One region of the Psychrobacillus sp. FSL K6-4046 genome, then DNA from elsewhere that is predicted to be linked to it. Evidence: riboswitches for the same ligand, from Rfam matches in the RefSeq annotation. Region 1 holds a riboswitch; each other region holds the start of a gene.
What was found. A riboswitch is a leader RNA that binds a small molecule or an ion and turns the genes downstream of it on or off. The one in region 1 is predicted to bind S-adenosylmethionine.
Positions count from the first base shown of each region.

Region 2: linked by a shared signal. The riboswitch ahead of metK (methionine adenosyltransferase) and the one ahead of MKY09_RS02425 (5-methyltetrahydropteroyltriglutamate--homocysteine S-methyltransferase) in region 1 are both predicted to bind S-adenosylmethionine.
Region 3: linked by a shared signal. The riboswitch ahead of metA (homoserine O-succinyltransferase) and the one ahead of MKY09_RS02425 (5-methyltetrahydropteroyltriglutamate--homocysteine S-methyltransferase) in region 1 are both predicted to bind S-adenosylmethionine.

Region 1 covers NZ_CP152020.1:488,130-492,044, reverse strand. Annotated here, with positions in the region: gene MKY09_RS02430 (ABC transporter ATP-binding protein) at 154-1,890, shown strand; SAM riboswitch class I at 1,963-2,065, shown strand; gene MKY09_RS02425 (5-methyltetrahydropteroyltriglutamate--homocysteine S-methyltransferase) at 2,181-3,287, shown strand; gene MKY09_RS02420 (hypothetical protein) at 3,385-3,687, shown strand; gene MKY09_RS02415 (DUF6019 family protein) at 3,826-3,915, opposite strand, start outside.
Region 2 covers NZ_CP152020.1:1,251,164-1,255,078, forward strand. Annotated here, with positions in the region: gene MKY09_RS06160 (hypothetical protein) at 288-488, opposite strand; gene pckA (phosphoenolpyruvate carboxykinase (ATP)) at 757-2,343, opposite strand; SAM riboswitch class I at 2,561-2,678, shown strand; gene metK (methionine adenosyltransferase) at 2,870-3,915, shown strand, end outside.
Region 3 covers NZ_CP152020.1:2,023,306-2,027,220, forward strand. Annotated here, with positions in the region: gene MKY09_RS09995 (DUF5694 domain-containing protein) at 1-538, opposite strand, end outside; gene speD (adenosylmethionine decarboxylase) at 750-1,565, opposite strand; gene metA (homoserine O-succinyltransferase) at 2,019-2,927, opposite strand; SAM riboswitch class I at 3,073-3,176, opposite strand; gene abc-f (ABC-F type ribosomal protection protein) at 3,261-3,915, opposite strand, start outside.

The DNA of each region.
Region 1 (3,915 bases):
AGTCTATTTAGAGTAGGGTTAAATGCGCCACTAATGTGCGTGTTTAGTCTTCTTTTTTGTAGAAACCGCTCATATTACTTTAAATATACGCTCTCTAACAACAGAGCATGAATCATAAACAATACGAAGATTTCATTCAGATAGGTGGTTTTCATGGAAACTATTTTAAAAGTAGAGGATTTACAGATTTCCTTTTTAACAAATGACAATGAATTCGAGGCTGTTCGAGGTGTTAGCTTTGAGGTTAAAAAAGGAGAAACATTGGGCATAGTCGGAGAATCTGGAAGTGGAAAAAGTGTCACGGCCCGTTCCATTATGCGCCTTTTACCTTCTCCTCCTTCCTTCATGAAAAATGGTTCCATTGAGTTTTTAGGGGAACAACTCCACACAAAGACAGAGAAGGAAATGGAAGCTATTAGAGGAAGAGATATCAGTATGATTTTTCAGGATCCAATGACCTCTTTAAATCCAACCATTCGTATCGGCGTTCAAATAGCAGAAAGCCTTATTAAGCACCAAAAGCTCTCGAAAAAAGAGGGAAAGGCACAAGCTATTGAGATACTCAAGCTTGTAGGAATTAAAAATAGTGAAGAACGTTATAACCAATATCCGCATGAGTTTTCTGGTGGTATGCGTCAAAGAGTTATGATTGCCATTGCTTTAGCATGTAAGCCTACTCTACTTATTGCAGATGAGCCAACTACTGCGTTAGACGTGACCATTCAAGCTCAAATACTAAATTTAATGAAGGATATGCAGAAGCGCTTTGGGACCTCTATTATTTTAATTACTCATGACCTTGGAGTTGTCGCTGGAATGTGTGACCGTGTAGCTGTGATGAAAAATGGAGAAATCGTTGAAACAGGAACTACCGAAGAAATTTTTGCTAACCCAAAGCATGACTATACGAAAAAACTATTAAATGCCTTACCTCGTTTAGACGAGAAGAAAAAGCCGAAGAAACTTCCTCTTCGTTCTATTGGATTAGAAAATGGAAAGCCACTGCTGGAAGTTAAATCTTTAAAACAACATTTTCAAGTAAGTCGCGGGAATGTCTTAAAAGCGGTTGACGATATTAGCTTCTTTATAAAGCCCGGGGAAACTCTTGGTCTTGTAGGAGAATCAGGCTCAGGTAAATCTACTACCGGTCGGACGATTCTTCGATTGCATGAGCCTACAGATGGAGATGTGCTATATCAAGGAATGGCCATTAATCGTTTAAGTAAAAATGAGCTTAAAACGATGCGTCGGCATATGCAAATCATCTTCCAGGACCCCTACTCTTCCTTAAACCCTCGTTTAAAGGTGCTAGACATTATTGGGCAGGCATTAGATATTCATCGTCTGAGCAAAAATGCAGAGGAGAGAAAGAAGCGGGTAGAGGAATTACTAGAATTGGTAGGCTTAGAGCCCTCGCATGCATTACGTTATCCACATGAGTTCTCTGGTGGACAGCGACAACGTATAGGTATCGCTCGAGCACTTGCGGTTGAGCCTGATTTTATCGTCTGTGACGAACCTCTATCGGCTTTAGATGTTTCTATACAAGCACAGATTGTAGAGCTTTTGGAGGATTTACAGCACAGACTAGGCCTGACATACTTATTTATCGCACATGACCTGTCCATGGTAAAACATATAAGTGATCGCGTTGCTGTCATGTATTCTGGAAAAATTGTAGAGCTAGCAGAAAGTGAGGAGCTTTATACTAATCCACAGCATCCGTACACTAAGTCTCTCTTAGCAGCCATTCCAATCCCTGACCCAAAAGTAGAGGCCAAGAAAAAGCGTGTGCTCATGGAAGAGTCTAATGTTACTGACAAGTATCAATTAAAGAATTCTGAGCTGGTAGAGGTATCCGACGGTCACTGGGTAGCTATCCCTAAGTAAGGTAGCCCTTGAAATTGTTTAAAGCCCATGTTAAACTTATTTTTATTATATTTAGATAATTTAATATTTTATTTCTTATCAAGAGAGACGGAGGGATTGGCCCTATGATGTCTCAGCAACCAGCCTTTTAGGTGTGGTGCTAAATCCAATAGACATTAAGTCTTGAAGATAAGAAGAATGACTTCAATATATATTGAGGGTTCTCTTCTTATGAAGCGAGCCCTCTTTTTATTTGATTTTATAGACAGTAGTAATCGCAACATAATATAAATAGAAGGTAGGAATTTAATATGACAAATCAATTACTTGTAAAAGCACCTTTCAAAGCAGATCACGTTGGAAGCTTCCTGAGACCGGAACGTTTAAAGCAAGCAAGGGCTCAATTTGAACAAAAAGAAATTTCCCAAGAGCAGCTAACTCAAGTGGAAAATGAAGAGATTATTAAACTCATAGAAAAACAGAAGGAAGCTGGATTACTTTCTATCACAGATGGAGAATTTCGTCGAAAATGGTGGCATTTCGATTTTTTAAGCGGACTAGATGGCGTGGAATTTTATGAAACCGATCAAGGACTATCATTTAAAGGGGTGCAAACAAAAGCTCATGGTATTAAGGTGACAGGAAAGATTGGCTTTAGTACCCATTACATGATTGAGCATTTCAAGTTTTTAAAAGAAGCAGCTGGGGATGCTGTTGTAAAATTTACTATTCCTAGTCCGAACATGCTTTATTACCGAGCTGCAATTGAGGAAGGTGTGTATAACAATGATGAGGAATTATTTTCTGACTTAATCACAGCTTATCAAGGGTTTATCCAGGCAATTTACGATGAGGGCTGTCTTTATCTTCAGATTGATGATACTTCATGGGCTACCTCCTTTTCCGAGGAAGGCCTCGCTTCCTTAAAGGACAGGGGGTTATCGCTAGAGCAAGCCTTATCCCTTTCTGCAAGGGCTATTAATGAGTCTATTTCTAAAAGACCAGCCGATATGCTAGTGACCATGCATATTTGTCGGGGAAATTTCCGATCCACTTATATTACAAGCGGAAGCTATGAGTTAGTATCAGAAACTATATTCGGTGGATTACATGTGGATGGTTTATTTTTAGAATTTGACGATGAGCGCTCTGGTGGTTTCGAGCCTTTACGACATGTTAATCGAAAGGATTTAAATATTGTCCTAGGGCTGATTACGTCTAAGCATGGAGACCTAGAGGAAGAAGAATTAGTTAAAGCTCGCATCGAAGATGCTACTAAATATGTACCAAAAGAACAGCTTTGCTTGAGTCCTCAATGTGGATTTTCTTCTACTGAGGAAGGAAACATATTAACTGAAGAGGAACAATGGGCAAAAATTCGCCATGTAGTCCAAATAGCAAAGGATGTCTGGAACTGACTTACCCACATGTGAATAACGTTAGTAGAAATGTTTTTACATTTGCCTGTAAGGGTATCTATTTAAATAAGATATCAGTTCTATATGGGAGGAATGTATGATGAGTAAAGTTTATGAATATACAACAGATGATGTCGTAGAAGAAACCGGTAATTATACGTGTGAGTCTGGTAGTACTAGAACTTTAGAAAAAGGTTCGAAGTTCCCTTCCTGTCCCGACACGGAAGTAGTTACGTATTGGAAACGCTCTGAAAGTCATACCCACAGCTCAGGGCAGGAAGTATTAACATCCGGTCGCTATGTGGATGAAGATGGAGATGAAGCTTTTCTAGAGGCTGGCTCTACTTTTCCAAACTGCCCAAAAGCAGGAACCCCTACTACATGGTCCCATGCAGGATAACTAAGTTGCTGATACTTGTCTTATTTTAGAGACAGGTATCAGTTTTTATTTTAATAAACAAACAGCGAGCAAGTATAAAAGATAAGCCATCATGGCTGCTTGGATTTCTGTGGTGGTGGCTTACCGAAATAAGAAATCTTAGTTCTTTAAATCGTCTATGGACCTTTGCACCTTGTCTTCTTGTTCTTGTCGATATTTCCTTCTAGCTTCCTCTGAGACTAACATAGA
Region 2 (3,915 bases), 760 kb from region 1:
TGAAAGTTCCTTTGTTTATGTTTACTGTCACTATAAAAAAGAATTGTTAGTCAAAATCAACCAATAACTTTAATAAAGCTTATCTAATTTAATGACTATGGAAAATATTCTAGTTAAATATGTAGTGCTTAGGTTTAAGATCGGAGTCCAAGCATAAGCGATCCAGGAGAGGGGATTTCCTAGGAAATAGTTAGGCTGAGTATAGAGGGAAATTAGCTTAAACGGCATATATTACAACAATAAAATCTCTATTTAAAAACAGGAAAATGCTCAAATTTGAGCGTTTTTTAATTAGTAGCGAGACTGGATACAGCGCTAAAAGAGATGCTCCATACAATTAGAATAAAAGATGTTGTCATCCAAAATGTATTTTTAGTAGTAGATTCTTCGTTCTTTACTTTTTTTATTATTTCTACTAGGTTAAGACAAAAAATAATAGCTAATATCGGCATTAAAACAGCTCCAAAAATAACAAGGAGTATAAACATAGATTAATTTCACCTCCAAATTAATTACAATCTTAAATACATTCTAGCATAATTTTCTTTTGTTTATAAAAATTTCCAATCGATGAAATACATCAAAACGGCACTGTGTTTTTCGTTGTTTTCTCTCCAACTACAAACCCATTAGACCATTTATAACATTTTTGTATCAAAAAAAGCTCCGCCAATTTTACATTCAGAGTAAAATTGACAGAGCTTTTTGTTTTTAGAAGTAGGCTTTATTGTATTAGCTTCTTAAGTTTAAAATGTATTAAGCAGTAGGACCGCCTTTTAATGAGATCTCTTCAGAGACAGTTCCAAACTTTTTGAAGTTTTCGCGGAAGGATTGAGCTAGCTCAGACGCTTTTTGATCATAAGCGGCTTTATTTTCCCATGCGTTACGAGGGATTAATACCTCAGAAGGAACTCCGTCAATGCTAGTAGGAATATCTAATCCAAATACTGCATCTTTAGTTGTTTCTACGTCAGTTAATTTACCTTCGATTGCAGCACGAACCATCGTACGCGTGTAAGAAAGCTTCATGCGGCTTCCTACACCATATTCTCCACCAGTCCAGCCAGTGTTTACTAAGAATACTTGAGCACCATGCTCATCGATTTTCTTCCCAAGCATTTCAGCGTACACAGTTGCATGTAATGGTAGGAATGGAGAACCGAAGCATGTTGAGAATGCAGGTTGTGGAGAAGTAATTCCACGCTCTGTACCAGCAAGCTTAGAAGTGAATCCACTCAAGAAGTGATACATTGCTTGCTCTTTAGTAAGCTTGCTGATTGGAGGTAACACTCCAAATGCATCTGCAGTTAAGAAGATGATTGTGTTTGGATGACCAGCAACAGATGGATCAACAATATTATCTATATATTGAATTGGATAAGCTGCACGAGTATTTTCAGTTAATGAGCTATCCGTATAATCAGCAGTACGAGTAGTAGGGTCTACAACTACGTTTTCTAAAACTGTACCAAATTTGATAGCGTCAAAAATTTGTGGTTCATTTTCTCTTGTTAGGTCGATACATTTTGCATAGCAGCCGCCTTCGATATTAAATACGCCATTATCAGACCAGCCGTGCTCATCATCACCAATTAGTTTTCTTCCAGCATCAGCAGATAATGTAGTTTTTCCAGTACCTGATAGACCGAAGAATAATGTTACATCACCTTTTTCTCCAACGTTAGCAGAGCAGTGCATAGGCAAAATATTTTGTTCAGGCAATAAATAGTTCATAATAGAGAATATAGACTTTTTCATTTCTCCTGCGTATTCCGTACCACCGATTAAAACGATGCGTTTTTCCATGGATACAATGATAAATGTTTCTGAATTAGTTCCGTCAACAGCAGGATTTGCTTTGAAGTTCGGAGCACTAATGACAGTGAAGTCTGCTTTATGAGATATTAACTCCTCTTCAGAAGGACGAATGAATAATTGGTGAGCAAACAGGTTATGCCAAGCGTATTCGTTGATTACTTGGATGCTTAAACGTGAATCCTTGTCTGCACCAGCGTATCCTTTAAAGACGAATAGTTCATTTTTTTCCTTTAAATAGTTCATAACTTTTGAATATAATGCTTCAAAGTGCGAAGATGAGATAGGTTGGTTTACAGATCCCCAATCGATTTTGTCTTTTGAGATAGGTTCCTCAACTATATACTTGTCTTTTGGAGAACGTCCTGTATATTTGCCCGTCTCTGCTTTAACAGCTCCAGTGGAAGTTAGTACTGCTTCTCCTCTTGACGTAGCTTTTTCCACTAATTGTGGTACTGATAATTGCAGGCTAATATTATTACCAGCTAACAATTCGTTCAGTTCGCTCACAGTATCGATTGAATTCATATAGTATTACCATCCTTTATTAAAGTTTTTAGCTCTTCACGGAAACATCATAAAGAGGATTTTTCGTTGATATGTGAAATAGTATAACACATTAAACTAAATAGTCTACACTAATTAAAGCTCAAAAAATGATTTTTTTTTGTAATTGTGAATAAATAACAAATTTACCTGTTGACTTATTTTGCTAATATACGTATGATGGTGAATTGAACGGATACTCTTATTCCGAGCGTGTGGAGGGGTTCAGGCCCTATGAAACCCGGCAACCTGTAATTATACTTACGTTACAAAGGTGCCAAACCTGATACAAGGTGAAATTCCTTGATTGATAAGAGTGAAAGGTGTTTATGATATTAATCCCTTTCCTCATGTAACTACGTGAGTGAGAGGTTTTTTTATATTACATCGCCCTAAATCCTTGTGTGCCAAGTCCGAAACGGCTTCAAGTTTACTATAGGCTTGACATGGGAATGAGTACCGTATCAATTCCTGAGAGAAATCTCGCAGGACATAGGAGGGAATTTTTTTGACACAAAGACGATTATTTACATCGGAATCAGTAACAGAAGGTCATCCAGATAAAATTTGTGACCAAATATCAGATGCTATCTTAGATGCGATTTTAACGGAAGATCCAAACGCTCGTGTAGCTTGTGAAACAACAGTTACTACAGGTTTGGTTTTAGTTGCTGGAGAAATCACAACCTCTACTTATGTAGACATTCCAAAAGTAGTGCGAGCTACTATTCAAGAAATTGGATATACGCGAGCTAAATATGGTTTTGACTCAGAAACGTCAGCAGTTCTTACAGCTATCGATGAGCAATCGGTTGATATCGCTATGGGAGTTGACCAAGCACTAGAAGCTCGAGAAGGTTCGATGTCTGATTCTGATATTGAAGCAATCGGAGCTGGGGACCAAGGTTTAATGTTTGGCTATGCTTGTAATGAAACACCAGAGCTTATGCCACTTCCAATTAGCCTAGCCCACAAATTAGCTCGCCGATTAGCTGAGGTTCGTAAAGACGAAACATTAGATTACTTACGACCAGATGGTAAAACACAAGTAACAGTAGAATATGACGAAAATAACAATCCAGTTCATATCGATACGATTGTTATTTCCACACAGCATCATCCGGAAGTAACGTTAGAACAAATTCAAAAAGATTTAAAAGAACATGTTATTAAACCAGTAGTTCCTACTAATTTAATAACAGACGAAACAAAGTACTTTATCAATCCGACTGGTCGCTTTGTTATCGGTGGTCCACAAGGGGATGCAGGTTTGACAGGTCGTAAAATTATCGTAGATACTTACGGTGGGTATGCTCGTCATGGAGGAGGAGCTTTCTCTGGTAAGGATCCAACAAAAGTAGACCGTTCTGCAGCTTATGCAGCTCGTTATGTGGCAAAGAATATTGTTGCAGCTGGTCTTGCTGATCGTTGTGAGGTACAGCTTGCTTATGCAATCGGAGTAGCACAGCCTGTATCAATTGCTATTGATACATTTGAAACAGGTAAAGTATCCGAAGCAGATTTGGTAACTTATATCCGTGAGCTATTTGACCT
Region 3 (3,915 bases), 1.5 Mb from region 1:
TCCCCACATAGTCGCTCCCCCGACCTATACGAGCAATATGCATATACATTTCATGTTGCTTTTTTATGTATTTCTCTTCGTTTAGGCTTCTAATTAGCTCATCTATCCTTTTTTCACCTAGTGGGAGTATGAGCTTAGAACGATAAGTATCTATTAATTGAAAAACCTCTGTTTGTTCTTTTTCTACCCAATTCAGAACTTCTCCGATTGATCGATTTCCAACGTTCTCTATCCAATCTATCGCATATACCTCTTCGTGTTTTAACTCCGCTGCCGCTCGAAAACCAAACTGATGTATTTCATCTATTGCTAGCTCTAGTTCATTATTTAAATATTGATGATACTCTTCGTTTAATAAGTGATTTTTTTCTTTTTCAACTTCTAATGCAATTTTGTTAGGATGGAATTCTTTTATAGCATCTACAACTTTTCTTATCTCCTCTTGCCTTTTAGTAGATCGTAAGTTATCCGTGTCTACACTGTATAAATCAGAAGTATTTCCCATATGAAATGTCCCTAATACCATGATTTTGGTCATTTTTAATTATCATCCTCTCCCAATAGGTTAAAATTAATTTCATTAACACCTCGCAGAGTTAACATAATTTTCTATTATTTTCCCATATAAAGGAATAAAGGTAAGAAGACGAAAAATAAAAAACAGAGCAAATTCTATGCGAATTGCTCTGCTATTCTAGATGATTTTATCTTCATTTTGAACGATTTAACATGATACTTAGAGCTTAATATTATTCGGTTCGTGTCATGTTTTTGGCGTAAAAAATTTCATCCATTTCTGTTTTAAGCTTTTTGGTGATAGAGATTTTCTCTTCATTGGATAGCTCGTCTTCCTTGTAACCAAAGAGGTAGTTATTCAAATCAAATTGTTTCAGCTTACATTTGGTATGAAAAATATTTTCCTGATAAACATTCACATCAATCATATGGTAATATTCCTGCAAGGCATTCGGAATATAATTTTGAATGGAATTAATATCGTGGTCAATGAATAATTTATGACCCTTCACGTCTCTCGTGAATCCCCTCACTCGGTAATCCATGACCATTACATCGGTTTCGAAGGAATGTATTAGATAGTTTAGAGCTTTTAAGGGCGATATTTCTCCGCAAGTCGAAATGTCTATGTCTGCTCGAAACGTACTAATCCCTTCATCTGGATGATATTCAGGATACGTATGAACGGTAATATGACTTTTGTCTAGATGACCAAGAACGACCTCTGGTATAGGCCCAGGGGATTGCTTAAATGATTCTATCGGTGTTTGATCCACGGGTCCTTCTGACACTAAAATGGTCACACTTGCACCCTGGGGCTCGTAGTCCTGTTGCGCTATGTTTAAAATATTCGCTTCTATAATTTCGGACACTTTTGTTAATATATTGGTTAGACGCTCAGCGTTATATTGCTCATCAATGTATTCAATATATTTTTCCCTTTCTTCCTTCGTCCTTGTATAACAAATATCATACATATTAAAACTTAGTGTTTTCGTCAGATTATTAAAACCATGTAACTCGATTCTTTGTTTTGGTGTCAAACTCATAGACATAACCCCACTTCCAATAATTGAAAATCATACTTTTATAGATATGTGTATCCACAAAATACAATGTCTCTTCAATTTTGTCTTCCCTAATATTTGAATAAATAAAACTAAAATCAATAAAAAACTCCTGAATATTAAAACAGGAGTTTATATGTGTCAATTTCAAAATTCCTGTTTTTATAGAAAAACACGAACAATTAAAAGAGAACAATAAAATTTATATGATTTTTAATAATAAAGTAGAATTGACTTTCGCTCATATCGCGGACGCTTTCCGTGGCGTGAGTGATAAGCCATCACCCATCGCTTTCGCACGTGGTTGTAACGTTTTTATCTGTCTCACTCATCCCTGCTTACGTCGCCGCCCTCCGCTGCAATCAATATATATAATGTTCACTTTTAATCTTTAAAATGCTTTTTATGAAATTGACTCATATATAATTTTTCTATTTACTCCCAGTTATAAGGAGTAGCCTGATAAACATAGTAATTCAACCAATTAGAAAATAATAAATGTGTATGTGCCCTCCATGTATTTAATGGCTTATTAGAGGGATTATTATTTGGGAAATAGTATTTGGGCATCTCAATATCTATTCCTTTAGTTATGTCTCTATGATATTCCTCTGCTAATGTGTGCGCATCATACTCTAAATGACCAGTGACCATCACCATTTTATTGTCGTTCGATTTTACAAGAAACACACCTGCTTCCTCCGAAGTGGATAAAATAGTTAGTCGCTCATGCTTTTCTATTTCTTCTTCAGATACAGAAGTGTAACGAGATACGGGAGCATTAAACTCTTCATTAAATCCTCTTATTAAATTCTCCACTTGGTCAGTTAATATATGCCGATACACTCCCGAGCATTTACGAGAAAGTGTGAATTTATCTATACCAAAATGATAATACAGTGCAGCCTGCGCGCCCCAACAAATATGTAAGGTGGAGGTAACATTTGATTTAGACCATTCCATTATTTCCTTCATTTCATTCCAGTAATCGACCTCCTCAAATGGCAACTGTTCTACTGGAGCACCAGTGATAATCATCCCATCAAACTTTTTTTCTCTTATTTGATCAAATGTCGTGTAGAAAGTATCCAAATGGGTTTTGCTGGCATTCTTGGATTCATGCGTCGCTGTATTCATAAAGGTTATATTCACTTGTATTGGGGTATTCCCCAGAAGCCTTAATAGCTGAAGCTCCGTTTTTTCCTTCTCAGGCATTAGATTAAAAATAATAATGTTAAGTGGACGGATGTCCTGCTTGTAAGCACGCTCTTGATCCATGAGAAAAATTTTCTCTTCTTTTAACAGCTTAGCTGCAGGTAATTGTTTCGGAATATTGATAGGCAATGACTTTCCCCTCCCAATGAAATGTGCAAGAGCACCTGTGATTTCGCCTCAAACTAAGTAGGAAATCGAACAGGAGCAAGGCAATTATTAAAATAAATACCTCTCTTTCCATGTAAGAAAAGAGAGGCAGGAATTTGCTAACTAGCTCTTATCTTCCAAGATCGTCTTGTTAGGAATTAGCACCTTTCTGTACAACAGAGGTTGCCGAAGTATCACAGGGCCTAATCCCTCCACTTCTCTTGATAAGAATATTAAATTATTTAAATTATTCGTTAATAAGTTATATTAGCACGCTCTATTACTTATATCAACCCATTTTGAAAAGTATTCGGGTCATTCTGCTAAATCTAGCCATTTCTCCAATAATTGCTCCAATTGCTCCTCTACCCGAAGTTTTTCCAAGCTTAATGCCTCATAATTTTCCCAATCATTCTCTATGCTAATTTGTTTAGTTAGCTCACCTATAACATTTTCGAGCTCACTTATTCGCTTTTCCAAAGGAATTTCCTTTTGTTGTTTGGCAGGTGTTGCTTCTTTTAATGGCTGATTGATTATTTCTTTCCTAGTATTTTCTTTCGAGCAAAACTCATTCCATTTTTCCCTTGCCCATTCGTAAGGGCCTTCAAATGTGGTAAGCTCGCCATGCTCTAGCCAAGCAGTCCTTGGAAATAGTTTATTTAGAAAATATCTATCGTGAGATACAGCAATAATAGTCCCTGTAAAATCATCTAGCGCTTCCTCTAATACTTCTCGTGAATCAATATCAAGATGATTCGTTGGCTCATCTAATATGAGACAATTTATGTCTTGATGCATTAGCTGAGCAAGACGGAGTCGCATTCTTTCTCCTCCGCTTAAATCAGCAATTCTTTTAAAAACATCCGCCCCATAGAACATAAACTTCGCTAAAATGTGTCGAGCCTCTCCTTCTGCCACATTTACTTCTGCTCTAAAAATATCTATTAAGCGAGCTTTTGGATCTGTTATT